Linked DNA regions of Cryptosporangium arvum DSM 44712. The protein of the gene in region 2 binds, or shares a complex with, the protein of the main gene of each other region. Links are inferred from orthologs where the notes say so. Each region holds a gene or a part of one and is shown on either strand. Other genes may lie near its edges.

Region 1 (7,649 bases), 6.6 Mb from region 2 along the record:
TCCGGCCCCGTCAGGAGACCGGCCCCCCGAAGATCTCGATGCGGTCACCCGGCGCGAGGCTCACGATCGCGCGCTTGGTGTCCTTCCGCTTACCAGTGCCGAACTTGGTCCGCTTACGCTTCCCCTGCCGGTTCTGCGTGTTGACCGCCGTGACCTTCACGTTGAAGACCTGCTCGACCGCGATCTTGATCTGCGTCTTGTTCGCGTCGGTCCGGACGAAGAACGTGTACTTGTTCTCGTCCAGCAGGCCGTAGCTCTTCTCCGAGACGACCGGAGCGAGCAGGATGTCGCGCGGGTCGGGAATCACTTCTCGTTCTCCTCGGTGTCGAGCTCCGCCGAGCTGGCCTTCGCGGTCGCGCCGCGACCGGAGATCGGGCCCGCCACGAACTCGTCGTATGCGTCCTTGGTGAACACCACGTCGTCGCTGATCAGCACGTCGTAGGTGTTGAGCTGGTCCGGCGCCAGCACGTGCACCTCGGCGACGTTGCGCACCGACAGCCAGCTGTTGCGGTCGCCGCGGGCGACCACGACGAGCACGTGGCGGGAGGTGGAAACGTTCGCCAGCGCCTTGACGGCGTCCTTGGTGGACGGCACGTCGCCGGAGATCAGGGCGTCGAGCACGTGCACACGGCCACCGCGAGCCCGGTCGGAGAGCGCGCCCCGGAGGGCAGCAGCCTTCATCTTCTTGGGCGTCCGCTGCGAGTAGTCGCGCGGCTGCGGGCCGTGGACGACGCCACCGCCGGTGAACTGCGGCGCGCGGGTCGAGCCCTGACGGGCGCGGCCGGTGCCCTTCTGCTTGTAGGGCTTGGCCCCACCGCCGGACACCTCCCCGCGGGTCTTGGTCTTGTGCGTGCCCTGGCGGGCCGCCGCCTGCTGGGCCACCACGACCTGGTGGATCAGCGGGATGTTCGTGGTCACGTCGAAGATCTCGGCGGGCAGATCGGCGGTACCGGTCTTCTTGCCGCCGGCGTCGACGATGTCAATGGAGGTCACTTCGCCACTCCGCCCTTACCAAGCTGGGTCTTGGCGGCGGTGCGGATGAGCACCAGGCCGCCCTTGGGCCCGGGCACAGCGCCCTTGACCAGGATCAGGCCCTTCTCAGCGTCGACGCGGTGCACGCTGAGGTTCATCGTCGTGGTGCGGACGCCACCCATGCGGCCGGCCATGCGCAGGCCCTTGAAGACACGACCCGGGGTCGCGCAGCCGCCGATCGAACCCGGCGCGCGGTGCTTGCGCTGGGTGCCGTGGCCGGCGCCGAGGCCCTTGAAGCCGTGACGCTTCATGACACCCGCGTAGCCCTTGCCCTTGCTGGTGCCGACCACGTCGACCTTGATGCCCTGCTCGAAGATCTCCGCGGAGACCTCCTGACCGACCTCGTACTCAGCCGCGTCAGTGGTGCGGATCTCGACCAGGTGACGCCGCGGGGTGACGCCGGCGACCTTGAAGTGGCCGCTCTCGGGCTTGTTCACCTTCCGCGGGTCGATGCCGCCGAAAGCGACCTGGACCGCGGAGTAGCCGTCACGTTCCGGGGTGCGCACCTGGGTCACGACATTCGGCCCGGCCTGAACGACGGTCACCGGAACGATCCGGTTGTTCTCGTCGAAGACCTGGGTCATGCCGAGCTTCTCGCCCAGGATCCCCTTGATCTGCCTGTCCATCTCTTCTTTCCGACTCTCTTTGGTCCGGATCCTCTCCCGACCTGGATGACTCCGGCCGGGCGTGTCCTTCAAGTGGTGTCGTAATGCGTTGTCGGGCCCTGAGTCCGAACCCGAGCGCGATTACGTCCTTAGAGCTTGATCTCGATGTCGACGCCGGCCGGGAGGTCGAGACGCATGAGCGAGTCGACGGTCTTCGGCGTGGGGTCGAGGATGTCGATCAGCCGCTTGTGGGTCCGCATCTCGAAGTGCTCGCGGGAGTCCTTGTACTTGTGCGGCGAGCGGATCACGCAGTAGATGTTCTTCTCGGTCGGCAGCGGCACCGGGCCCGCAACCGACGCGCCGGTACGGATCACCGTGTCGACGATCTTCCGCGCCGAGCTGTCGATGACCTCGTGGTCATAGGCCTTGAGCCGGATGCGGATCTTCTGTCCCGCCATGGAACCTTCAGTCCTGTCTATTACGCCGGGGGTCGGGTGGCTGCCGGTTAGTAACCGCGCGGAGCGGCGGTCGGATCGATCACGACCCGACCGCCGTCACACGAATTACTACTTGTTGATCTTGCTGATGCGGCCGGCGCCGACGGTCCGACCACCCTCGCGGATCGAGAACCGCAGGTTGTTCTCCATGGCCACCGGCTGGATGAGCTTCACCGACATGTCGGTGTTGTCACCCGGCATGACCATCTCCGTGCCCTCGGGAAGGGTCACGACACCGGTCACGTCGGTGGTGCGGAAGTAGAACTGCGGCCGGTAGTTGTTGAAGAACGGCGTGTGGCGGCCACCCTCGTCCTTGCTGAGGATGTAGACCGTCGCCTCGAACTCCGTGTGCGGAGTCGTCGTGCCCGGCTTGATGACGACCTGGCCGCGCTCGACGTCCTCGCGCTTGATGCCGCGGAGGAGCAGACCGACGTTCTCGCCGGCACGCGCCTCGTCGAGCAGCTTGCGGAACATCTCGACGCCGGTGACCGTGGTGGTCTGCTTGGTCTCCTTGATGCCGACGATGTCGACGGTCTCGTTGACCTTCAGCACACCCCGCTCGACACGGCCGGTGACGACCGTACCGCGACCGGTGATCGTGAAGACGTCCTCGATCGGCATGAGGAACGGCTTGTCCAGGTCCCGCTCGGGCTCCGGAATGGTCTCGTCGACCGCCGTCATCAGCTCGATGATCTTCTCGCCCCACTCGGCGTCGCCCTCGAGCGCCTTCAGCGCCGAGACACGCACGATCGGAGCGTCGTCACCCGGGAACTCGTACTGGTTGAGGAGCTCACGGACCTCGAGCTCGACGAGCTCCAGGATCTCCTCGTCGTCCACGACGTCGGCCTTGTTCAGGGCGACGACGATGTACGGAACGCCGACCTGGCGGGCCAGGAGCACGTGCTCCTTGGTCTGCGGCATCGGGCCGTCGGTCGCCGAGACGACCAGGATCGCGCCGTCCATCTGGGCGGCACCGGTGATCATGTTCTTGATGTAGTCCGCGTGACCCGGGCAGTCGACGTGCGCGTAGTGCCGCGCCTCCGTCTGGTACTCGACGTGCGCGATCGAAATCGTGATACCGCGCTGCCGCTCCTCCGGCGCCTTGTCGATCTGGTCGAACGGCGTGAAGGGGTTGATGTCCGGGTACTTGTCGTGCAGGACCTTGGTGATCGCCGCGGTCAGCGTCGTCTTGCCATGGTCGATGTGACCGATGGTGCCGATGTTGACGTGCGGCTTGGTCCGCTCGAACTTCGCCTTCGCCACTGGTCTTTCCTCCTGTGGACTGAATATCTAGTGGTACGCCGTGCGACGTGGGGTCGGGTATCGCTGTTCCGCCGGCGAATTACTCGCCGGTGGCCTTCGCGATGATCTCCTTCGCGACGTTCGTGGGAACCTCGGCGTAGGAGTCGAACTGCATGGAGTAGCTCGCCCGGCCCTGGGTCTTCGACCGGAGGTCTCCGACGTAGCCGAACATCTCGGAGAGCGGAACCAGGGCCCGAACAACGCGGGCACCGCCACGCTCTTCCATTGCCTGGATCTGGCCGCGCCGCGAGTTGAGGTCGCCGATCACGTCGCCCATGTTCTCCTCGGGCGTGGTGACCTCGACCGCCATCATCGGCTCGAGCAGCGCCGGGTCGGCCTTGCGGGCCGCCTCCTTCAGCGCCATCGAACCGGCGATCTTGAAGGCCATCTCCGAAGAGTCGACCTCGTGGTACTGACCGTCGACAAGCGTGAACTTGATGCCGACGAGCGGGTACCCGGCCAGAACGCCGTACTGCATGGCGTCCTGGGCGCCGGCGTCGACCGAGGGGATGTACTCCCTCGGCACCCGACCACCGGTGACCTTGTTGTCGAACTCGTAGGTCGGCGCGTCGCCGTCCTGCGGGATCGGGTCCAGGTTGATCTTCACCTTCGCGAACTGACCTGAACCACCGGTCTGCTTCTTGTGGGTGAAGTCGTAGCCCTCGACCGAGCGACGGATCGTCTCGCGGTAGGCCACCTGCGGCTTGCCGACGTTGGCCTCGACGTTGAACTCGCGCCGCATGCGGTCGACGAGCACCTCGAGGTGCAGCTCGCCCATGCCGCCGATGACCGTCTGACCGGTCTCTTCGTCGTTGTGGACCTTGAACGTCGGGTCTTCCTGCGCGAGCTTCTGGATCGCGGTGCCCAGCTTTTCCTGGTCAGCCTTGGTCTTCGGCTCGATCGCGACCTCGATGACCGGGTCCGGGAACGTCATCGACTCGAGGATGATCGGGTTCGCCGGGTCGCTCAGCGTGTCACCAGTGGTGGTCTGCTTGAGGCCCTGCACCGCGACGATGTCGCCGGCGCCGACGCTCGGCAGCTCCTCACGCTTGATCGCGTGCATCTGGTAGATCTTCCCGACCCGCTCCTTGCGGTCCTTGGTCGAGTTGATCACCTGGGTGCCCGCGTCCAGCCGACCGGAGTAGATCCGGAGGTAGGTCAGCGTGCCGAGGTGCTTGTCGGACTGGATCTTGAACGCCAGGGCGCTGAAGGGCTCCTTGTCGTCCGAGTGCCGGGCGGCCGGGGTCTCGCCGTCCATCTTCGTCCCGTCGATCGACGGGAGGTCGAGCGGGCTCGGCAGGAAGTCGACGACCGCGTCGAGCATGGGCTGGACGCCCTTGTTCTTGAACGCGGAACCGCAGACGACCGGGTTGACCTTGTCGGCCAGCGTGGCGCGACGGATCGCGGCCTTCAGCGTCTCGACCGAGATCTCTTCGCCCTCGAGGTAGGCCTCGGCGATCGAGTCGTCGACGTCGGACATCGTCTCGAGGAGCTTCTCGCGCCACTCGTTGGCCTGGTCGACCAGGTCGGCGGGGATCTCCTCGACGGCGTAGTCCTCGCCCTTCTGGGTCTCGCCGCGCCAGGTCAGCGCGCGCATACCCACCAGGTCGACGACACCGATGTGGTCGCCCTCGAGCCCGATCGGGATCTGCAGGACGGCCGGGGTGGAGTTCAGCCGGTCGATCATCATCTGGACGCAGCGGAAGAAGTCCGCGCCCGTGCGGTCGAGCTTGTTGACGAAGCACATCCGCGGGACGTGGTACTTGTCCGCCTGGCGCCAGACGTTCTCGGTCTGCGGCTCGACGCCGGCAACACCGTCGTAGACCGCCACCGCACCGTCGAGCACTCGCAGCGACCGCTCCACCTCGACCGTGAAGTCGACGTGGCCCGGCGTGTCGATGATGTTGATCCGGTGGTCGTGCCAGTAGCAGGTCGTCGCGGCGGACGTGATCGTGATGCCGCGCTCCTGCTCCTGCTCCATCCAGTCCATGGTGGCTGCGCCATCGTGGACTTCACCGATCTTGTAGTTGATACCGGTGTAGAACAGGATCCGCTCGGTCGTGGTGGTCTTGCCCGCGTCGATGTGGGCCATGATCCCGATGTTGCGGACCTTGGCCAGGGCGGCGTTGTTGCCAGCCATCAATCTTGCCTTTCAGCTTCGAGTGCGGGACGCGGATTACCAGCGGTAGTGCGCGAAGGCCTTGTTCGACTCGGCCATCTTGTGCGTGTCCTCGCGGCGCTTGACGCTCGCGCCGAGACCGTTGCTCGCGTCCATAAGTTCGTTCATGAGGCGCTCGGTCATGGTCTTCTCACGACGGGCGCGGCTGTACTGGATCAGCCAGCGCAGCGCGAGCGTGGTGCTACGACCGGGCCGAACCTCGACCGGGACCTGGTAGGTGGCGCCACCGACACGGCGGCTGCGCACCTCGAGGGCCGGCTTCACGTTGTCGAGCGCGCGCTTCAGCGTGACGACCGGGTCGTTGCCGGTCTTCTCGCGGGCGCCCTCGAGAGCCCCGTAGACAATGCGCTCCGCGACCGACCGCTTCCCGCTCAACAGGACCTTGTTGATCAGCTGAGTGACGAGCGGCGAGTTGTACACGGGGTCGATGACCACCGCGTGCTTCGGAGCGGGACCCTTGCGGGGCATATCAGCTCTTCTCCTTCTTCGCGCCGTATCGGCTGCGGGCCTGCTTGCGGTTGCGGACACCCTGGGTGTCCAGCGAGCCGCGGATGATCTTGTAGCGGACGCCGGGCAGGTCCTTCACACGACCGCCGCGGACCAGAACGATCGAGTGCTCCTGGAGGTTGTGTCCAACGCCAGGGATGTAGGCGGTGACCTCGACGCCACTGCTCAACTTGACACGCGCCACCTTCCGCAGAGCCGAGTTCGGCTTCTTGGGCGTGGTGGTGTAAACACGCGTGCACACGCCACGGCGCTGCGGGCTGCCCTTGAGCGCAGGAGTCTTGGTCTTTTCGACCTTGTCCTGCCGGCCCTTGCGGACCAACTGCTGGATCGTGGGCACCGGGTCTCCGCTTTCTTCTCGACTAATGTCCTCGTGTTGAGCCAGATGTCCGGCTCCTCCGACCCCCGCGGTCGGGCGTGTCGCGCCGGCCGCAGGCCCAGAGTCTGCGAGCAGACCCCAGGGGAGGCCGTGCTCCCGGTAGCGGGCGCACGTGCATGCCCAGGCGATACCTAGGCACGAAAAGCAAGACTACCTACGGCCCGACCACAGGTCAAAACGACTACCGCTACCGCTCTTGCCGCGGCCTAGTAGTGCGTGTTACCGCCGGTTCTGTCTCTGCTCCACCGAGTTCTCGGCGAACCGACGACCCGACGTTCCTGAGGCTCCGCCCGCCCCGCGACTCTCACCGCGGGTAGGCACCGCTCGTAACGGTACCTCGCCGTTCCCCGAACGGCCACATCCGGCCATCGGCCGAAGGTATGCCGGCCGGGAACGGAACGGCCCGGCTCCACTCGTTCGGGGAGCCGGGCCGTGTGTCCGGACGGTTAACGCGTCACGGGCTGGTGCTGCTCGCGAAGATCACGATGTTCACGATCGCGAAGATGATCGCCAGCCCGATGCCGACGCCTCCGCCGATCAGGCCGATCATCGTCTGCTGCTTGCCGCCGAGCACACCGCCGGAGGCAGCGATCTTCTTGTTGGCCATGATGCCGGTCGCGATCGCGACGCCGCCGGCGATGATCGGCAGGAACGCGCCGAAGATGCCACCGCAGCAGGCCAGCAGCGACGCGACCCCGGACACGATGCCCGCGATCATCGAGACCAGCGCGAGCTGCTCCTTCTGCGGCTGCGCCGGCCCACCGAAACCGCCGGCCGGGGGGTAGCCGGAGGCGGGGTAGCCCGGAGCGCCGTAGCCGGAGGTCGGCTTGTCGGCACCGTAGCCGTAGCCCGAGGTGGGCGCGGCGGGGTTGTTCGGGTCGTAGCCGTAGCCCGAGGTGGGCGCGGCGGGGTTGTTCGGGTCGTAGCCGTAGCCCGAGGTGGGCGCGGCCGGGTTGTTCGGGTCGTAGCCGTACGCGGGCTGGGCCCCGTACCCGGAGGTCGGGTTGGCTCCGTAGCCCGACGTCGGCGCGGCGCCGTAGCCCGAGGTGGGAGCGGCGGGACCGGGACCGTAGCCCGACGTGGGAGCCGCACCGTAGCCCGAGGTGGGGGCGGCGGGGCCGGGACCGTAGCCGGAGGTGGGGTTGTTCGGG
Region 2 (15,933 bases):
CGGTCGCCGCTGGTCACTCGACGAACTGGCCGGGCGCTCCGGCGTCAGCAAGGGCATGCTCGTGCAGATCGAGGCCGGGCGGACGAACCCGAGCATCGGCACGCTCGTGCGCATCGCCGACGCGTTCGGCGTCACCGTGGCGCGGTTGGTGGAGGAGGCCCGTCCGCCGGAGGTGCAGATCACCGGCCCCGACGACTACAGCGTGCTGTGGGAAGGGCCGTCCGGGGGGAGGGCGACGCTGTTCGCGGGCGTCGACGACCCGGAGTTCGTCGAGTTCTGGGAGTGGGTGCTGGAGCCGGGCGAGGAGCACGTCTCCGAGGACCACTCGGTGGGCACACGCGAGATCGCGCACGTGGTGGCGGGCACGATGACGCTCGTCGTCGGCGACCTGGAGTTGCGGGTCGCGACCGGCCGGACCGCGGTCTACCCCGGGGACGTGCCGCACCGGTACCGCAACGACGGCGATACGGCGGCCCGCGTCCACATGGTCGTCACGATGCCACCCGGCGAGTTCGATCGTCGGACCCGGCGCTGAGCCGGCTGAAGGCCAGCACCGCGCAGAGACCGAACCCCACCGCGTTCAGGACACCGTGGGTCGCGGCCATCCAGGTGAGGCTGAGCTTCGGGACGCCGAACGCCTCGCCCAGCGCCCAGTCGAGCGCGAGCAGCATCGTTAGCACGAGCACCACCGACGAGACGCCGAGCAGCACCCGCGCCGACCGGTCGGACACCGAGGCCCGCAGGCGCCAGGAGAGCGCGGCGACCACCCACATCCCGGCGGTGAGCACGGCCGCTCCGGCCAGCTCCACCAGCTCCCCCGCGAAGAACCCGATCAACACCAGCAGCGTCCCCGCCGGCACCGTCAACGCCGCGACCGCGGCCGCGCGGGTGGCGGACCCGGCGCGGGTGGCCTGGGCCACCAGCCCGGCCACCAGGGCGGCGGCGAAGCCGGCGTAGTGGAAGTGGGCGACGGTGAGCAGCAGGATCTTCGGGCCGAAGCCGAGCAGCGTGCCGCCCACCCGCTCGACCACCAGCGACGCCCCGGCCACCGCCGGCGTGACCAGGGCGGTGAGCGCCGCGACGTCCACCGGGGCCAGGGACCGGTCGCGCCGGAGCCGGGCCGCCGCCGTCCCGGCCAGCACGAACGTCCCGGCCGCGTAGACGCAGGCGAGCCCCACCGCAGGCAGGCTCACCGGCATCGCGAGCGACAGCGCCCCGACGATCGCCACCGGTGGCCACCACCGCCGGACCGTCCGCAGACCCGGCGCCTCGAGCAGCCCGAGCCCGACCGGCACGATCACCAGCATGCCGAGCGCTATCGCCGGAACCACCGCCCACCGCATGGCTGACCTCCTCGTTTGAGCGACTGCTCAAATCGTACTCCGGCCTTGAGCGAGTGCTCAATACTTTGTCTGCAACCGGCGACCCCGTCCACGCGTGTGACACGGGAGCCGGCACCACGTCGGCCAGGAAGGAGGGCCGTGACCGGGACCGGACGGGATTTCGGCCGCTTCTACGCCGACAACTTCCCGGTGCTCTGCAAACAGCTCTACGCCTACACCGGTGACGCCGCCGAGGCGCAGGACGCGGTGCAGGAGGCGTTCGTCCGGGCGTGGACGCGCTGGGCGGCGGTCTCGGCCTACGAGAGCCCGGCCGCCTGGGTGCGGCAGGTGGCGTGGCGCCTGGCGATCAGCCGCTGGCGTCGGGCCCGCACCGCGTTGAGGTTCGTGCACGGCCAACGCGAGGTGCACGCGCCACCGCCGGGCCCCGAGCACGTGACGCTCGTCGCCGCGCTGGCCACGCTCCCCGAACGGCAGCGCAGGGCGGTGGTGCTGCACTACCTGGCGGATCTGTCGATCGCCCAGATCGCCGCCGAAGAATCGGTGGCCGAAGGCACGGTGAAGTCCTGGCTGCACCGCGGCCGCGCGGCACTCGCGGCCCACATCGCCGACGAACGAATGGAAGGGGCGTACGACGATGGCCGACTCTGACGTTCCCGGATCCGTTCACGATCCCGCTACCGAGCTGTTCGGGCGCCTGCGCGACGACCCTTCAGAGGCGTTCGCGGGCCCCGGCGAATCGGTCACCGCCCGTCTCGGCCGCCGGCGTCGGCGCAACCGGCTCGCCGCCGTCGGCGCCCTCGTCCTCGTGATGACGCTCGTAGTCGGCTACGCGCTCCGCGGCACCGAGCAACCGGATGCTCTCCGGCCCGTCAGCCCGGCCACGACGACCTCGGCGCCCGCGCCCACCGACGACGACGGTCAGCAGAACCCGCTCAGCGCGGTCGACTGGCGCAACGCGACGCTGGACGTGCCGGGCAACGAGGACTGCGGCGGCGCACCGGAACTGTCGTTCACCGCCGGCCTTGCCCACGCGGACGTGCCCGACCTCGGATCGATCGGCTACCAGGTGTTCGACGGCCTCGGGGAGTCAGGCCCCAGATACGCGGAACTCACCGACGACGGCGTGAAGGAAGCAGTCCTCACGTTCCGCTGCAGCGTCTTCTATCCCGGCACCGACGACCCAGCAGCCCAGTTCTACTTCGTGGCGACCTACGAGTCCGTTCGGGGCCTGCCCGCACTGTCCAAGACGATCGCCGAACTGACCCGCAGCGAAGGGCCCCCACGGGTCGAGCAGTCCGACGGGCGCCTGCAGATTTTCACCGTGGACGGCACCCGGGTCGCGAACTGGCACACGAACTGAACCCCAGGAACGCCGAAACCCCCGCCCGGATCCGGGCGGGGGTTTCGCGCGAACAGGTCAGGCTGACTTCTCGCGGCGTTCGCGCTTCGGAACGTCCCGGGGGACGATCGTCGGCAGGACCTTCTCGAGCACGACCTCGCGGCTGATCACGACGCGGGCGACGTCGGGACGCGACGGGATCTCGTACATCACCGACATCAGCACCTCCTCCATGATCGCCCGGAGGCCACGGGCCCCGGTGCCACGCAGGATCGCCTGGTCCGCGATCGATTCGAGCGCGTCCCGGGTGAAGTCCAGCTCCACGCCGTCGAGCTCGAACAGCCGCTGGTACTGCTTCACCAGCGCGTTGCGCGGCTCGGTGAGGATCTGCATCAACGCACGCCGGTCGAGGTTGCGCACCGTGGTGATGACCGGCAGACGGCCGACGAACTCCGGGATCATCCCGAACTTCAGCAGGTCTTCCGGCATGACCTCGGCGAACACGTCGTCGGTGGTGCGCTCGGACGCGGAGATGATGTTCGCCGCGAACCCGAGGCCGTTCTTGCCGACCCGGTTCTCGATGATCTTCTCCAGCCCGGCGAAGGCCCCACCCACGATGAACAGCACGTTCGTGGTGTCGATCTGGATGAACTCCTGGTGCGGGTGCTTCCGGCCGCCCTGCGGCGGAACACTCGCGGTGGTGCCCTCCAGGATCTTCAGCAGCGCCTGCTGGACACCCTCGCCGGAGACGTCACGCGTGATCGACGGGTTCTCGCTCTTGCGAGCGATCTTGTCGACCTCGTCGATGTAGATGATTCCGGTCTCGGCGCGCTTGACGTCGTAGTCGGCGGCCTGGATCAGCTTCAGCAGGATGTTCTCGACGTCCTCGCCGACGTAGCCGGCCTCGGTCAGCGCGGTGGCGTCCGCGATCGCGAACGGGACGTTGAGCAGCTTGGCCAGCGTCTGCGCCAGGTGCGTCTTGCCGCAGCCGGTGGGGCCGATCAGCAGAATGTTCGACTTCGCCAGCTCGACCGGCTCCGGGCCACCGTTGCGGTGGTTGGTGTTGTCGGCCTGAATACGCTTGTAGTGGTTGTACACCGCTACCGCGAGAGCTTTCTTCGCCGAATCCTGCCCGACCACGTACTGGTCGAGGAACTCGCAGATCTCGATCGGCTTGGGGAGCTCGTCCCACTTCAACTCGGAGGACTCGGAGAGCTCCTCCTCGATGATTTCGTTGCACAGGTCGATGCACTCATCACAGATGTACACCCCTGGGCCCGCGATGAGCTTCTTGACCTGCTTCTGCGACTTCCCGCAGAAAGAACACTTCAGCAGGTCTCCGCCGTCACCGATCCGTGCCACGAACGACCATCTCCCTGTCCTCGCCGGACCGCCGGCCGACTGACTCCTCGACGGTACATGCTCCGCGCCCTCGCTGACCCCTGGTCGCGAGGGCGCGTTGCCTTACTTCGACTCTCAACCCGCCGCGACCGGAACCTTCTTGCGGCTTTCCAGCACCTGGTCGATGAGGCCGTACTCCTTGGCCTCGTCCGCAGTCAGAATCTTGTCCCGCTCGATGTCCTTGCGGACCTTCTCGATCGGCTGACCGGAGTGCGAGGAAAGCATTTGTTCCAGCTGCGTACGCATGCGCAAAATCTCACGGGCCTGGATCTCGATGTCCGAGCCCTGGCCGCCACCCTCGCTGTACGGCTGGTGGATCAGCACCCGGGCGTTCGGCAGCGCGAGGCGCTTACCGGGCGTCCCGGCGGCGAGCAGCACGGCCGCGGCGGAGGCCGCCTGGCCCATGCACACCGTCTGGATGTCGCAGCGGACGAACCGCATCGTGTCGTAGATCGCGGTCAGCGCGGTGAACGAGCCGCCCGGCGAGTTGATGTAGATCCAGATGTCCCGGTCGGGGTCCATCGACTCGAGGCAGAGAAGCTGCGCCATCACGTCGTTCGCGCTGGCGTCGTCGATCTGCACACCGAGGAAGATGATGCGCTCCTCGAACAGCTTGTTGTACGGGTTCATCTCCTTGATCCCGTACGACGTGCGCTCGACGAACGACGGCAGGACGTAGCGGCCCTGCGGAGCAGTTTCGCGGTTGTACAACCCGGAGCCCGGGAAGCTTAGGTCACTCATTTCAGGTCCTCCGGACGAGAAAATGGCGGATCGGTGGCTGCGCGCTCAGTGAGCGCCGGTGGTCGCCGCCACGTCGGACGTGGTGGGCAGCACCGCGTCGATCAGGCCGTACTCCTTGGCCTCGTCGGCGGTGAACCAGCGGTCGCGGTCCGAGTCGGCCTCGATCTGCTCGACGGACTGACCGGTGTGGAAGGCGATCCGCTCCTGCATCAGCTTCTTGGTGTAGAGCATCTGCTCGGCCTGGATGGCGATGTCGCTGGCCGAACCACCGATGCCGCCGGAAGGCTGGTGCATCATCACGCGGGTGTGCGGGAGCGCGTACCGCTTGCCGCGGGCGCCGGCGCACAGGATGAACTGCCCCATCGACGCGGCGAGGCCGAGGCCGTAGGTGGCCACGTCGTTCGGGATGAACTGCATGGTGTCGTAGATCGCCATGCCGGACGAGACGCTGCCGCCCGGGGAGTTGACGTAGAGCGCGATGTCGCGGACCGGGTCTTCCGCGGAGAGCAACAGCAGCTGGGCGCAGATCCGGTTGGCCATCTCGTCGTCGAACTGCTGACCGAGGAAGATGATCCGCTCCTTGAGGAGCCGGTTGAACACCGAGTCATCGAAGCCCATGCCGCCCGAGCTCGGCGCGCGGCCGACCGCGGGTGCTGCCGGTGTGTCGAAGTGGGTCACGATGCCTGCCTTCGCCTTGAACGTGATGCTGGGCTGAAGCTCTTCGAGCTGTGGGGCCTGCTGTGTGCTGGGCTGATCAGAACTACGCGGCTGGCCGTACGCCTGACACTAACGCGGCCCCGAGGCACCTGACGGGGCCTCGGGGGGCTGTTCGCTGTGAGCGCACGACCACGGCCCGGTGGATCAGACCTGAGCCGGAGCCGACTCGGCTTCGGAGTCCGCCTGGGCCGGGTTGATCTCGTCCTGCAGTGCCTTCAGGTCGACCGGGTTGCCGGCCGAGTCGACGATCTTCGCCTGGTCGGTGACGACCCCGAGCGCCTTGCCCCGGCGCAGGTCGGCGACGACGATCGGCAGCTCGCCGTTCTGCACGAGCTGGTCGGCGAACTGCTGCGGGTTGACGCCCGACTGCTGGGCGCGCCGGACGACCTCGCTGGTGAGCTCACCGTCGTCGATGCCGACCTCCTCGGCGTCCGCGACGGCGTCCAGCACGAGCTGGGAGCGGACCGCCTGAGCGCAGTCCTTGTCCAGCTGCTCGTCGAACTCCTCCTGCGTCTGGCCCTCGTTCTCCAGGTACTGCTCGAGCGTCACGCCGGCGTTCTCCAACGCGTGGCCGAGCTGGTGGCGGCGGTACTCGATCTCGTCGGCGAGCACCTTCTCCGGCATCGGGACCTCGACGGCCTCGAGGAGCGCCTCGAGCGTCTTGTCGCGGGCCGCGACGGCCTGCTCGAGCTTCTTCACCCGGCCGAGCCGGTTGCGGACGTCGTCCTTGAGCTCGTCGAGCGTGTCGAACTCCGACGCGGTCTGGGCGAACTCGTCGTCCAGCTCCGGGAGTTCCTTCTCCTTCACCGTGCGGATCGTGACCTTGACGTCCGCGTCCTGACCGGCGTGCTCGCCACCGGCCAGTGTCGTGGTGAAGGTGACCTCCTCGCCGGCCTCGTGGCCCTCGATGGCCGCGTCGGTGCCCTCGAGCAGCTGACCGCTGCCGACCTCGTAGGAGACGTTCTCGGCGCTACCGCCCTCGATCTCCTCGCCGTTGATGGTGGCGACCAGGTCGAGCTGGACGAAGTCGCCCGTCCGGACCGCGCGCTCGACACCCTTCAGGGTGGAGAACCGCTGGCGCAGGCTGTCGACCTGGTTGTCGATGTCCTCGTCGGAGACGATCGCCTCGTCGACGGTGACCTCGAGCGTCGAGTAGTCGGGGAGCGCGAGCTCGGGACGGACGTCGACCTCGGCGGTGAACGAGACCTTCTCGCCGTCCTGCAGCTCGGTGACCTCGACGTCGGGGCGCCCGATCACCTTGATGTCGTGCTCGCGTACGGCGGACGAGTAGTGCGTCGGGATCGCGTTGTTCAGCGTCTCCTCGAGCACGGCCGCGCGACCGATCCGCTGGTCGATCAAGCGCGGCGGGACCTTGCCCTTACGGAAGCCGGGGATCGAGACCTGGCTGGCGATCGAGCGGTAGGCCTCGTCGAGGTTGGGCTTCAGCTCCTCGAAGGGCACCTCCACGGCGAGCCGCACCCTCGTCGGGCTCAAGGTCTCGACGGTGCTCTTCACGTGTGTGCTCCTCAACGCTGCAGGTGTAATTAGGTGTTCAATCTCTGTGGGTTTCAGAGGGTAGGGCCCGCCCAGGACCGAGGCAGCGAGAAATCGCCGACGATCGACACGGGGCACCACCAGAAGACGCGCACGCGGATAGACCGCAGGATTGACTCTACGCAGTCTATGCGACCGCCGATCAGCGACCGCACCCCAGCGTCCTACCCCGGTTCGGCCAGGCGAGCGGCGTGCGCGTCCGGGCGGATCGTCGTCGCGGCCAGCGCGGCTCCGGCGAGCAGGAGGACGCCGGCCAGGTCGAGCGCGGCGGTGAAGCCGACGCTCTCGGTCGGTGCCAGATCGACGACGAGGCCGCTGGCGAACGGGGCGGCCACGTTGCCGGTGGTGGCGAACGCGTGTGCGGTGGCCAGGACGCCCGAGCGCTGGGCCGGCGGGCAGACGTCGGCGATCGCGGCGTTGGTGAGCGGCGTGAGCGCCGGGCCGGTGGAGAACGCGATGGTCATCGCGGCGAGCAGCGGCCAGCCCGCGCCGAGACGGCTCATCGCGACCAGCGCGATCCCGCCCGCGATCATCGCGACCGCGGGCACCACCCCGTAGGCGACGCGGCGCGAGCCCCCGCGACGCAGCAGGCGGTCGGCGACCATGCCGGCGACCAGGATCGAGACGATCGAGAAGATGCTCGGGAGGCCGACGAGCAGGCTCACCGTCGAGGGGTCGTAGCCGGCCTGCTCCTCCAGGTAGGTGGGCAGCCAGGTGAGCGCGAGGCCCAGGGTCCAGAAGACGGTGAAGCCGGCCAGCACCGCGCCCCACCAGGTACTGAGGGCGAAGACGCGGCGATAGGGCACCCGCTCGGGCGACTCGCCCGCGGCGCCGGCGGCCGTTCCGGGGGGCACGCGTGAGCCGCTCGGCGCATCGCCGGCGGTGGTGCCGGGGGCGGCGTAGTGATGGGGACCGGTTCCGCCGACCGCGAGCCAGCCGACCGCCCAGATCAGCCCGAGCACGCCGAGGATCCCGAAGGGAGCCCGCCAGCCGTAGGCCTGGATGGCGAGCATCAGCAGCGGGGCGCCGACCACGACGCCGGCGCCACCGCCGACCGCGAGCAGGGTCGCGGCGAGCGCGCGGCTGCGGATCGGCACCCAGGTGAACGCGGTGTGCGACGCGAGCGGCACGGCCGGGCCCTCCCCCGCGCCGAGCAGGATGCGGGTGCCGACGAGACCGGCGAACCCGACGACCGGGAGCAGCACGGGCAGCTGGGCGACCGCCCAGACGATCGCCAGACCGGCGAGCAGCCAGCGCGGCGAGACCCGGTTGCCCAGCAGGCCGATGCCGATCGCGGTGACGCAGAACAGCAGCGAGAAGCTGCTGCCGACGAGACCGAACTCGGCGTTGGTGAGCCCCAGGTCGGCCATCATCCGCGGGCCGACGAGGCCGAGGATCGCCTTGTCGCCGAACGCGAGCATGACGTAGAGGGCCAGCAGGAACACGATCAGCCGGGCGCGCGGCGGCCAGGGTTCCCGCCCGAGCGGAGTGGTGGCCGTACCGGCTCGGGACGTCGTCGCCATGGTGCGGACTCCCATCGCCGGGGTCACGCCACTTTACGGCGTTTCCGGACCGATTTCGTCAGCTTCCCCGATACACATGGGAGGCTGCGGAAGTTAACGACGATTCAAGGGAGGCGCCGTGACCGACCTGTCGGGCATCACCGCCGTCGTGACCGGCGGCAACAGCGGGATCGGCCGCGCGATGGCGATCGGCATGGCCCGGGCCGGCGCCGACGTCGCGCTCTGGGCCCGCGACACCGCGCGCTCGGCGTCGGTGGTGGGCGAGCTCCGGGCGCTCGGCGTGCGCGCGTTGGCGGTCGGGTGCGACGTCACCGACGAGAACGCCGTGTCCGACGCCATGGAGCGGACCGTCGCCGAGCTCGGACCACTCGGGTGCCTGGTCGCGAACGCCGGGGTGACCGACGGTGCTCCGATCACCGAGATGTCGCTGGACCGCTGGCACCGTGTCCTACGGACGAACCTCGACGGGGCGTTCCTGTCCACGCGCGAGGCGGCGCGGCGGTTCGTGGCGCAGGGCTCGGGCGGGTCGCTGGTGATCGTGTCGTCGACGGTCAGCCGGTACGGCGGCGCGGGGCTGGCGGCGTACGCGACGAGCAAGACCGGGTTGCTCGGCCTCGGGCGCACGCTCGCGGTGGAGCTGGCCCGCCACCGCGTGCGCTGCAACATGCTGCTGCCGGGCTGGACCAGGACGCCGATGACCGAGCCGCTCCGGGCCGACGAGCGGTTCCTGGCCGCGACCACGTCCCGCACGCCGGTGCGGCGGTGGGGCGACGACGCGGATTTCCACGACGTCGCCGCGTTCCTCGCCGATCCCGCGCTGGTTTTCCACACCGGGAACGAAGTCGTCGTCGACGGTGGGTACACCGTGTATTGATGTGTCCATGTCGGAGACCGGCGTTGGATATGTGTACGGGGAAACGTTCGGCGTCCGCCGGGTCGTGTTCAGCGTCGAGGACGGGCGCGCGATCTTCGAGGGCGACATCGTGCTCGGCCCGGTGTCGGAGGTGTCCGCGCGGTCCGCGGTGGCCATTCCGGGCGAGAGCTTCCGCTGGCCCGACGGGGTGATCCCGTACGAGATCGACCCGGCGTTACCGGAAGCCCAGCGCTCGGCGGTGGAGGAGGCGGTCGAGCACTGGAACACGCGTACCCGGCTGGCGGTCGTCCCCCGCGACGGCGAGGACGACTACGTCAGGTTCGTCCCCGGGGGCGGGTGCACGTCGTCGGTCGGGCGGCAGGGCGGCATGCAGACCCTCGACCTCGGCACCGGGTGCTTCTTCGGCCAGGCGACGCACGAGCTCGGGCACGCGGCCGGGCTCTGGCACGAGCAGAGCCGGGAGGACCGCGACGAGTTCGTCCGCATCGTCTGGGACAACATCGACCCGGGCCAGAAGCACAACTTCGACCAGCACATCACCGACGGCGACGACGTCGGGCCGTACGACTACGGGTCGATCATGCATTACCCGGCGGTCTCGTTCTCGGTGAACGGTGAGCCGACGATCGTGCCGCTTCGCGACGGGGCGCAGATCGGCCAGCGCGAAGGGTTGTCGGCCGGGGACCGGGCGGCGATCCGGGAGCTGTACTCGTCCTTGGAACCGTCGGACGCGAACACCTGGGTGGGGTCCTTCGGCGTCCTGTACCACTTGCGCAGCCGCGGCACGTACCACCTCGGCTCGCTCGCGACCGGTGCGCTGACCTGGACGGAGGTCGGCCACGGCGGGCCCGGGCCGGTCGGCGACTTCGACGGCGACGGTCTCGACGAGGTGCTCGACGCGGCCGGCGGGCGGATCGGGCGGCTGGTCGAGGGGCAGTTGAGCTGGTCGTCGGCCACCGCGCGAGTGCTCGGGTCGCAGTCCTGGGTGGGCCGGTTCCGCCCCGGCGGCGCCGACGAGGTCCTGACCTACTACCCCACCGACCACTCGTGGTGGCTGGGGCCGTCGGAGTGGAGCTACGCCGGGAACACCGAAGGCTTCACCGCCGACCTCTCGACGCTGCTCGTCGGCGACGTCGACGCCGACGGGGTGGCCGAGCTGCTGGTCGCCGACGGGGGCGAGTGGTGGTGCGCGAAGCTGGGCGCGGCCGGGGAGTTCGAGTGGTCGGTCGTCGGCGAAACGGTCGGCCGGGCGCTGGGGGTGACGTCGGGCGGGTTGCTCGTCTCCACCGGGGATTCGACGCTGCTCGGGTCGCTCGTGGACGGTGCGCTGACGTGGCGGCCGGTGGGGGCGGCCGGTCCGGCCGGGTCGCTGGTGGGTGGCCGGTACGTCACGAGCCCGGACGGCGTGTGGTCGTTCGACGGGTCCACGTGGACCTCGCTGGACGGAGCCACCGGGGACGTCGCCTGGGCGTTGGGCGACGGCCGGGTGCTGACGTACTCGGTACTCGACGCGTCGTGCCGGCTCTACACGCCGGGCGCCGGGTGGTCGTCGGTCGCGACGTTCGAGGCCTGAATTCCGAACAACGCCAGGCAGGGCTCGACGCCGGTGAGCGTGATCGGTTCGATCGGCGAGCGCCAGTTCGCGCGCTCGAGCCGGAACCGCTGCTCGACGGCCGGCTTCCCGCGCATCGACCGGTTGACGACCCCGTTCGGCACGTACCCCAGCCGCCGCGAGACGCCGAGCGAGGCCGGGTTGTCGGTGACGGCGCCGGTGACCGCTTCCCGGGCTCCGAGGCCGTGGAAGGCCAGGTGGAGCACGGCCGCGCGCATCTCGACGCCGAAGCCCCGCCCCTGGTGGTGCTGCCCGAGCCAGGATCCCGTGTGGACCTCGCGCACGACCGCGAAGTTGTCACCGCCGATCGCCTGGGTGCCGATGACCGTGTCGTCGGCGACGGTGACCAGCTGCAGGGTCCACTTCCGCGGCGTCCACTCGGCCAGCGACCTCCAGTGGTGCTGCAGGACGGAGCGGCTGCGCTCGGCCGGGGGCGCGTCGGTCCACTCGGAGGCGAACGGCATCCGGGCCGGGTCGTGGATCGGGCCGGCGGCGAGGGTCGCGAGAGCGGCGAGGTCGTCCGGGGTGGGCAGCCGGAGTTCGAGCCGCGGCGTCGTGATGCGCAGGTCGTAGAGCGGCCAGTGCTCGGTGATCACCCGGTCAGTATCGCGGGCCGGGGCACCGCCGGGAGACGGGCGGCGGAGCCTCCGGCGTCGAGCGTCAGTTCGCCGGGGGTTTCCAGTCGGCCGGTAGGCCGGACCGGGCCAGCAGATCGGCGTGGCTGTAGTAGTCGTCGTTGCTCACGACCCGGTTCCCGCGCAGCTGCAGCACGGTGACCGCGGGCAGACGGAACGCCGACGGAGCACCCTTCACGTGACCGCTGAACGTCCAGCCGAGAACGATCCGGTCGCCGTAGCGGTGCACCTGGCGCAGGTCACCGTGCACGTCGTCGACGCCGCCGACGGTCGTGGCGACCCACTGGGCCACGCCGGCCGGGCCGGTGAACGTCACGCCGGCCGAGTGATCGGTGTAGCGGCCGTCCGGCGTGAACAGCGAGCCGAGCCGCTTCCCGTCGCCCGCGTTCCAGTACCGGAGCCAGTCCCCGACGATCCGCGGGGTACGGCGGACCTCGTTGCGGGCCGGGCCGCCGCGTTCGGCGACCTCCTTGAACCGGCCCACCCAGTCGTCCAGCCCCGTCTGGAGCAGTTTCTGGAAACCGGGAACGTCGGCCTGGACCGGCTTTCCGGCCCAGGACTCCTCGGTCGTGACGACCACGCCGCCGCGGACCTTCTCGAACGTGAACAGGTGCACGCCGTCGATGCCGTTGACCGGCGCGGCCCAGGCCGTGCACCGCCGTGGTTCGACCTTCGTGACGGTGGACGTCACGGTCATGTTCTGCGGCGACCAGTCGAACACCGACCCTGGCCGCAGCGGTCCCGGGGTGCTCTGGCGCGCCGGGACGATCTCCGGGATCCAGGTCTCCCACTCGTCGATCGCGGTGTGCATCCGCCAGGTCAGGTCCTCCGACGCCCGCACGAACACGCTGGCGCGGGCGATCACCGGCGCGCTGCGGTCGACGGTCGTTCCGCCGCACCGCTCGTACGACCGGTGGGCCGACGCCGCGGTCGGCAGCGCCGCCACGATCGCCACGCCGGTCGCCGCGGCCGCGAGGTATTTGGTGATTTCCATGGCTCCGAGCCTGTCCAGCGGGGTACGGACGCGCCTCGGTAACGAATGCCTAATTCGTCGGACGGCCGAACCGGTGGTCCCGGAGCTGTCGACGCGAGGTGAGGCCGAGCTTGCGGAAGATGCCGCGCAGGTGGGCGTCGACGGTCCGTTTGCTGATGAACAGCTGGACCGCGACCTCCTGCGACGTGGCGCCGGCCGCGACCAGCCGGGCCACGGCGACCTCCTGCGACGTGAGCTCGTCGATCGAGCGGCCGGGGCGGCGACTGACCTTCTCCCCCGCCGCGCGCAACTCGTCGGCGGCACGGCGCGCGAACCCCTCGGCCCCGGACGCGGCCAGCAAGCGGTGGGCCGTGCGCAGCTGCTCGCTGCTGTCCCGACGGCGCCCGGCGCGCCGCAACCACTCGCCGTACAGCAGGTGGGCGCGGCCCCGGTACGGCACGAGCGGGCTCTCGGCGAGCCGGGCGAGCGCCTCCCGGTAGTCGTCCTCCACGCCGGTCACCAGCCCGCGCGCGTAGGCGGCCACCCCCAGCGCGGTGGGCGTGCCGCCGGCCATAGCGTGGTCGGTCAGCGTGTCCAGCGCCCCGGCGGCCACGGCCGGTTCGTCGCAGCGGGTCGCGGCTTCGACCAGCTCCACCAGCACCCCACCGACGTGGAACAGGTTCCGGTCCTCGATCGAGGCGCGGGCGGCCTCGAGCGCCGCCGGGTAGTTGCCCAACCCGTTGTGGAGCAGCGCCGTCGCCCAGTGCAGGTTGGTGACCCGTCCGCCGTCGCCCCCGGAATCCGCGTCGGTGGCGGCCCGGAACAGCCGCAGGGCGTCCGCTCGGCGCCCGCGCAGCGCCGCCAGGTGCAGCCGGGGGTAGACCAGTGGCTGGTCGCCGATCGCGTCGGCGATCGCCTCCTCCTCGGCGATCGCGGCGATCGCCTGGCCGACGTCGCCGACCAGCACGGCGTCGCTGGCCCGCTGGCCGAGGCCGAGCCGGAGCATGGTCGGCGAACCCGTGTCGCGGCCGGTCGTCTCCAGCCAGGCCGCGATCGCGGTGTGCGTGGCGAAATCCCAGACTTCGGCGGTGATCATCGTGGCCAGCGCGGGTCGGCGGGCCCACCACGTCTCGCCGTGCACCGCCCGCACGGTATCGAGCACCGGCACCGCACCCCGGGGACCCTCCGCGGCCAACGACATCACCACGTCGAGCAGGTCGGGTGACGCCGCGGCCGGCGCCGACGACCGGGCCGCGGCCAGCACCTCGTCGATGACGCCACGGGCGCGGCCGACGGCCAACGCCATCTCGAGAGCGTCCACGAAGCAGTCCCGCGAGCTCTCCGGGTCCAACGGCGCGAGTCGTCGCGCGGCGCTCACGACCAGCATCGGTCCCGCGCGCTCGCCCGGCCGGGTGAACGCGACGCGTCCCCGCAGCACGTCGGCGCGAGCCTGTTGGAATCCATCGAGCGAGGTGCTGTCGACGGTGGCCAGCAACGCGTGGGCGGCATCGGCGTCGCCGGCGTCCAGGAGGGCCGCCGCCGCGGTGAGGGTTCGTTCGCTGCGCCGGGCCGGGTCGAGGGTGAGCGTCACCGAACGCCGCAGGAAGGCGGCCGCCGCGGCGACACCCCCGCGTGCCTGCGCCCGGGACGCGCATCGTTCCAACTCGGCCGCCACCTCGTCGTCCGGGCCGCTGCTGGCCTGGGCGCGGTGCCAGGCCCGCCGGTCCGGAGCCCGCCGCGGGTCGGTGACCTCGGCCAGCGCCGCGTGCGCCGTGCGGAGTTCGGCCGGGTCGGCCGCGCGGTAGACGGCCGACCGTGCCAGCGGGTGACAGAACCGGATCCGGGCGTCGAACTCGGCCAGGCCGGTGGCGGTCGCCTCGGCCCCCGCGAGCGCGACGTCCAGGCCCAGGTGCCGCGCGGCCGGCCAGAGGAGCGTGGGATCGCCGGTCGGGTCGGCGCTCGCCAGGACGAGCAGGCTGCGTGCGTCGGGGTTCAGGTTCGTCAGACGCGCTCGGAAGGTGTCCTGGATGCGGGTGGGAAGTGGGGAGCTGGTCGGGGGGAGGAAGCCGCCGGCTCGCGGGAGTTCGAGGAGCGCCAGCGGATTGCCGCGGGCCTCGGACAGGAGGTTGTCGCGGACTCTCTCGTCCAGCGGCAGGGGAAATTTCTGGGCGAGGAGCTGGGCGGATTCCTGGTCGTTCAAAGGGCTGACGGTCAGAGCGGGGAGGCCGGTCAGGCTGCCCGGGGCGTCCGGGCCTGCGGCTGGGCGGGCGGCGAAGAGCAAGGCGATCCGGTCGGCGGCGACCCGGCGGCCGAGGAACGCCAACACCCTCGACGAGGCCGGATCCAGCCAGTGGGCGTCGTCGACGAGGCACAACAGCGGGCGGTCGCCGGCCGCCATCAACTCGAGGACGGCCAGCCCCAGGTGGAACAGGTCCGGCACCCCGTCGGCCAGCCCGAACGCCACCCGCACCGCCGTCCGGTGCCGCTCCGACAACTCCGGCAGCCGACGCAGCAGCGGCACGCACAACTGGTGGAGCGCGGCGAACGCCATCTCCCGCTCGAGCTCCGACCCCGACGCCCGCACGACCTCGAACCCGGCCGCCACCTCGACCGCGTGGTCGAGCAGTGCGCTCTTCCCGATACCCGCCTCACCGCTCACCACCAGCGCCTCGCCGCGCCCGTCCCGCGCAGCGGCGATCAACGCCTCGAGCCGCTCCTTCTCCACCCGCCGTCCCACCAGCGGATCGGAGAGCTGCGCCGGCGCCCACATGGCCGGAACGCTAGACGGTCACCGTGCGTAGCCCGTCACGCCCTCGACGGCCACTCCCGGCCGGACCGCGTCGACGGTCCCGGCGCACCGGGCTCCCGCTGGGGAGTGTGCTTCACGCCGCCGTCCCGGCGTGACCGGGTGCTACTCGCCGAGCAGCACCGTGGGGTCACCGTCGAACCACGCGTTGGCGATGTCGAGGTGCTGGATGCGCCACCGCTCACCGTCCCGGACCATCGTCGCGGTGTATCGGTTCATCATCAGCGCGTGGCGCGTCGCGGCCGGATCGGAACCCCGGCCCGGCTCGAAGTGCTGCGCCTGCGCGTACGCGTGAACGGTCGCTACGTCCCCGTCGACGGTGCTGCGCACGTTGCTGATCGCATGGCTGGTGTCCAACGGCCCGACCGCGCCGATCAACGCACTGACGACGCTCTCCCGCGGCCGGAGCGGCGGG

Evidence for each region.
Region 1: the proteins of tig (region 2) and rpsG are in contact, whole or in part, in a crystal structure (PDB 3GTY), measured with the Thermotoga maritima proteins. The link is inferred for Cryptosporangium arvum DSM 44712 from one-to-one orthologs. Residues at the interface, in WP_004081061.1 of Thermotoga maritima: Glu122, Val124, Val129, Leu130, Tyr133, Glu188, Gly259, Ile262, Tyr263, Glu266, Ser270, Glu273, Gln274, Glu277, Arg308, Gln311, Ile312, Ser315, Tyr316, Glu325, Arg329, Arg336, Leu363, Phe366, Trp367, Arg373, Leu377, Arg381, Leu384, Glu387; in WP_004081843.1 of Thermotoga maritima: Lys34, Lys52, Lys55, Glu59, Arg62, Gln63, Glu66, Asn67, Lys69, Val71, Arg95, Ala109, Lys110, Lys111, Gly112, Arg113, Pro114, Glu117, Glu121, Ile124, Ala125, Tyr127, Asn128, Asn129, Thr130, Gly131, Lys135, Asp139, Arg142, Met143.

Annotation. Positions count from the first base shown.
Region 1 is NZ_KK073874.1:8,094,985-8,102,633, forward strand. Bases 4,349-7,265 are described here. They hold rpsG (30S ribosomal protein S7), read right to left. Parts: upstream 6,084-7,265; coding sequence 5,613-6,083; downstream 4,349-5,612. Other genes in these bases: fusA (elongation factor G), read right to left, coding at 4,349-5,576; rpsL (30S ribosomal protein S12), read right to left, coding at 6,085-6,459; CRYAR_RS44135 (DUF4190 domain-containing protein), read right to left, coding at 6,953-7,265. In the rest of the region: rplW (50S ribosomal protein L23), read right to left, coding at 11-307; rplD (50S ribosomal protein L4), read right to left, coding at 304-993; rplC (50S ribosomal protein L3), read right to left, coding at 990-1,658; rpsJ (30S ribosomal protein S10), read right to left, coding at 1,787-2,095; tuf (elongation factor Tu), read right to left, coding at 2,204-3,397; more of fusA, read right to left, coding at 3,477-4,348; more of CRYAR_RS44135, read right to left, coding at 7,266-7,649.
Region 2 is NZ_KK073874.1:1,519,302-1,535,234, reverse strand. The notes cover bases 4,872-7,847. They hold tig (trigger factor), read right to left. Parts: upstream 7,057-7,847; coding sequence 5,686-7,056; downstream 4,872-5,685. Other genes in these bases: CRYAR_RS07045 (MFS transporter), read right to left, coding at 7,260-7,847; CRYAR_RS07055 (ATP-dependent Clp protease proteolytic subunit), read right to left, coding at 4,872-5,442. In the rest of the region: CRYAR_RS07085 (helix-turn-helix domain-containing protein), read left to right, coding at 1-535; CRYAR_RS07080 (YndJ family protein), read right to left, coding at 492-1,343; CRYAR_RS07075 (RNA polymerase sigma factor), read left to right, coding at 1,482-1,991; CRYAR_RS07070 (hypothetical protein), read left to right, coding at 1,978-2,703; ATP-dependent Clp protease ATP-binding subunit ClpX, read right to left, coding at 2,761-4,044; CRYAR_RS07060 (ATP-dependent Clp protease proteolytic subunit), read right to left, coding at 4,159-4,824; more of CRYAR_RS07055, read right to left, coding at 4,870-4,871; more of CRYAR_RS07045, read right to left, coding at 7,848-8,618; CRYAR_RS07040 (SDR family NAD(P)-dependent oxidoreductase), read left to right, coding at 8,737-9,492; CRYAR_RS48490 (M12 family metallopeptidase), read left to right, coding at 9,500-11,065; CRYAR_RS07030 (GNAT family N-acetyltransferase), read right to left, coding at 11,017-11,700; CRYAR_RS42830 (nuclear transport factor 2 family protein), read right to left, coding at 11,765-12,733; CRYAR_RS07015 (ATP-binding protein), read right to left, coding at 12,783-15,482; CRYAR_RS07010 (nuclear transport factor 2 family protein), read right to left, coding at 15,624-15,933. UniProt on the Bacillus subtilis protein: Involved in protein export. Acts as a chaperone by maintaining the newly synthesized protein in an open conformation. Functions as a peptidyl-prolyl cis-trans isomerase.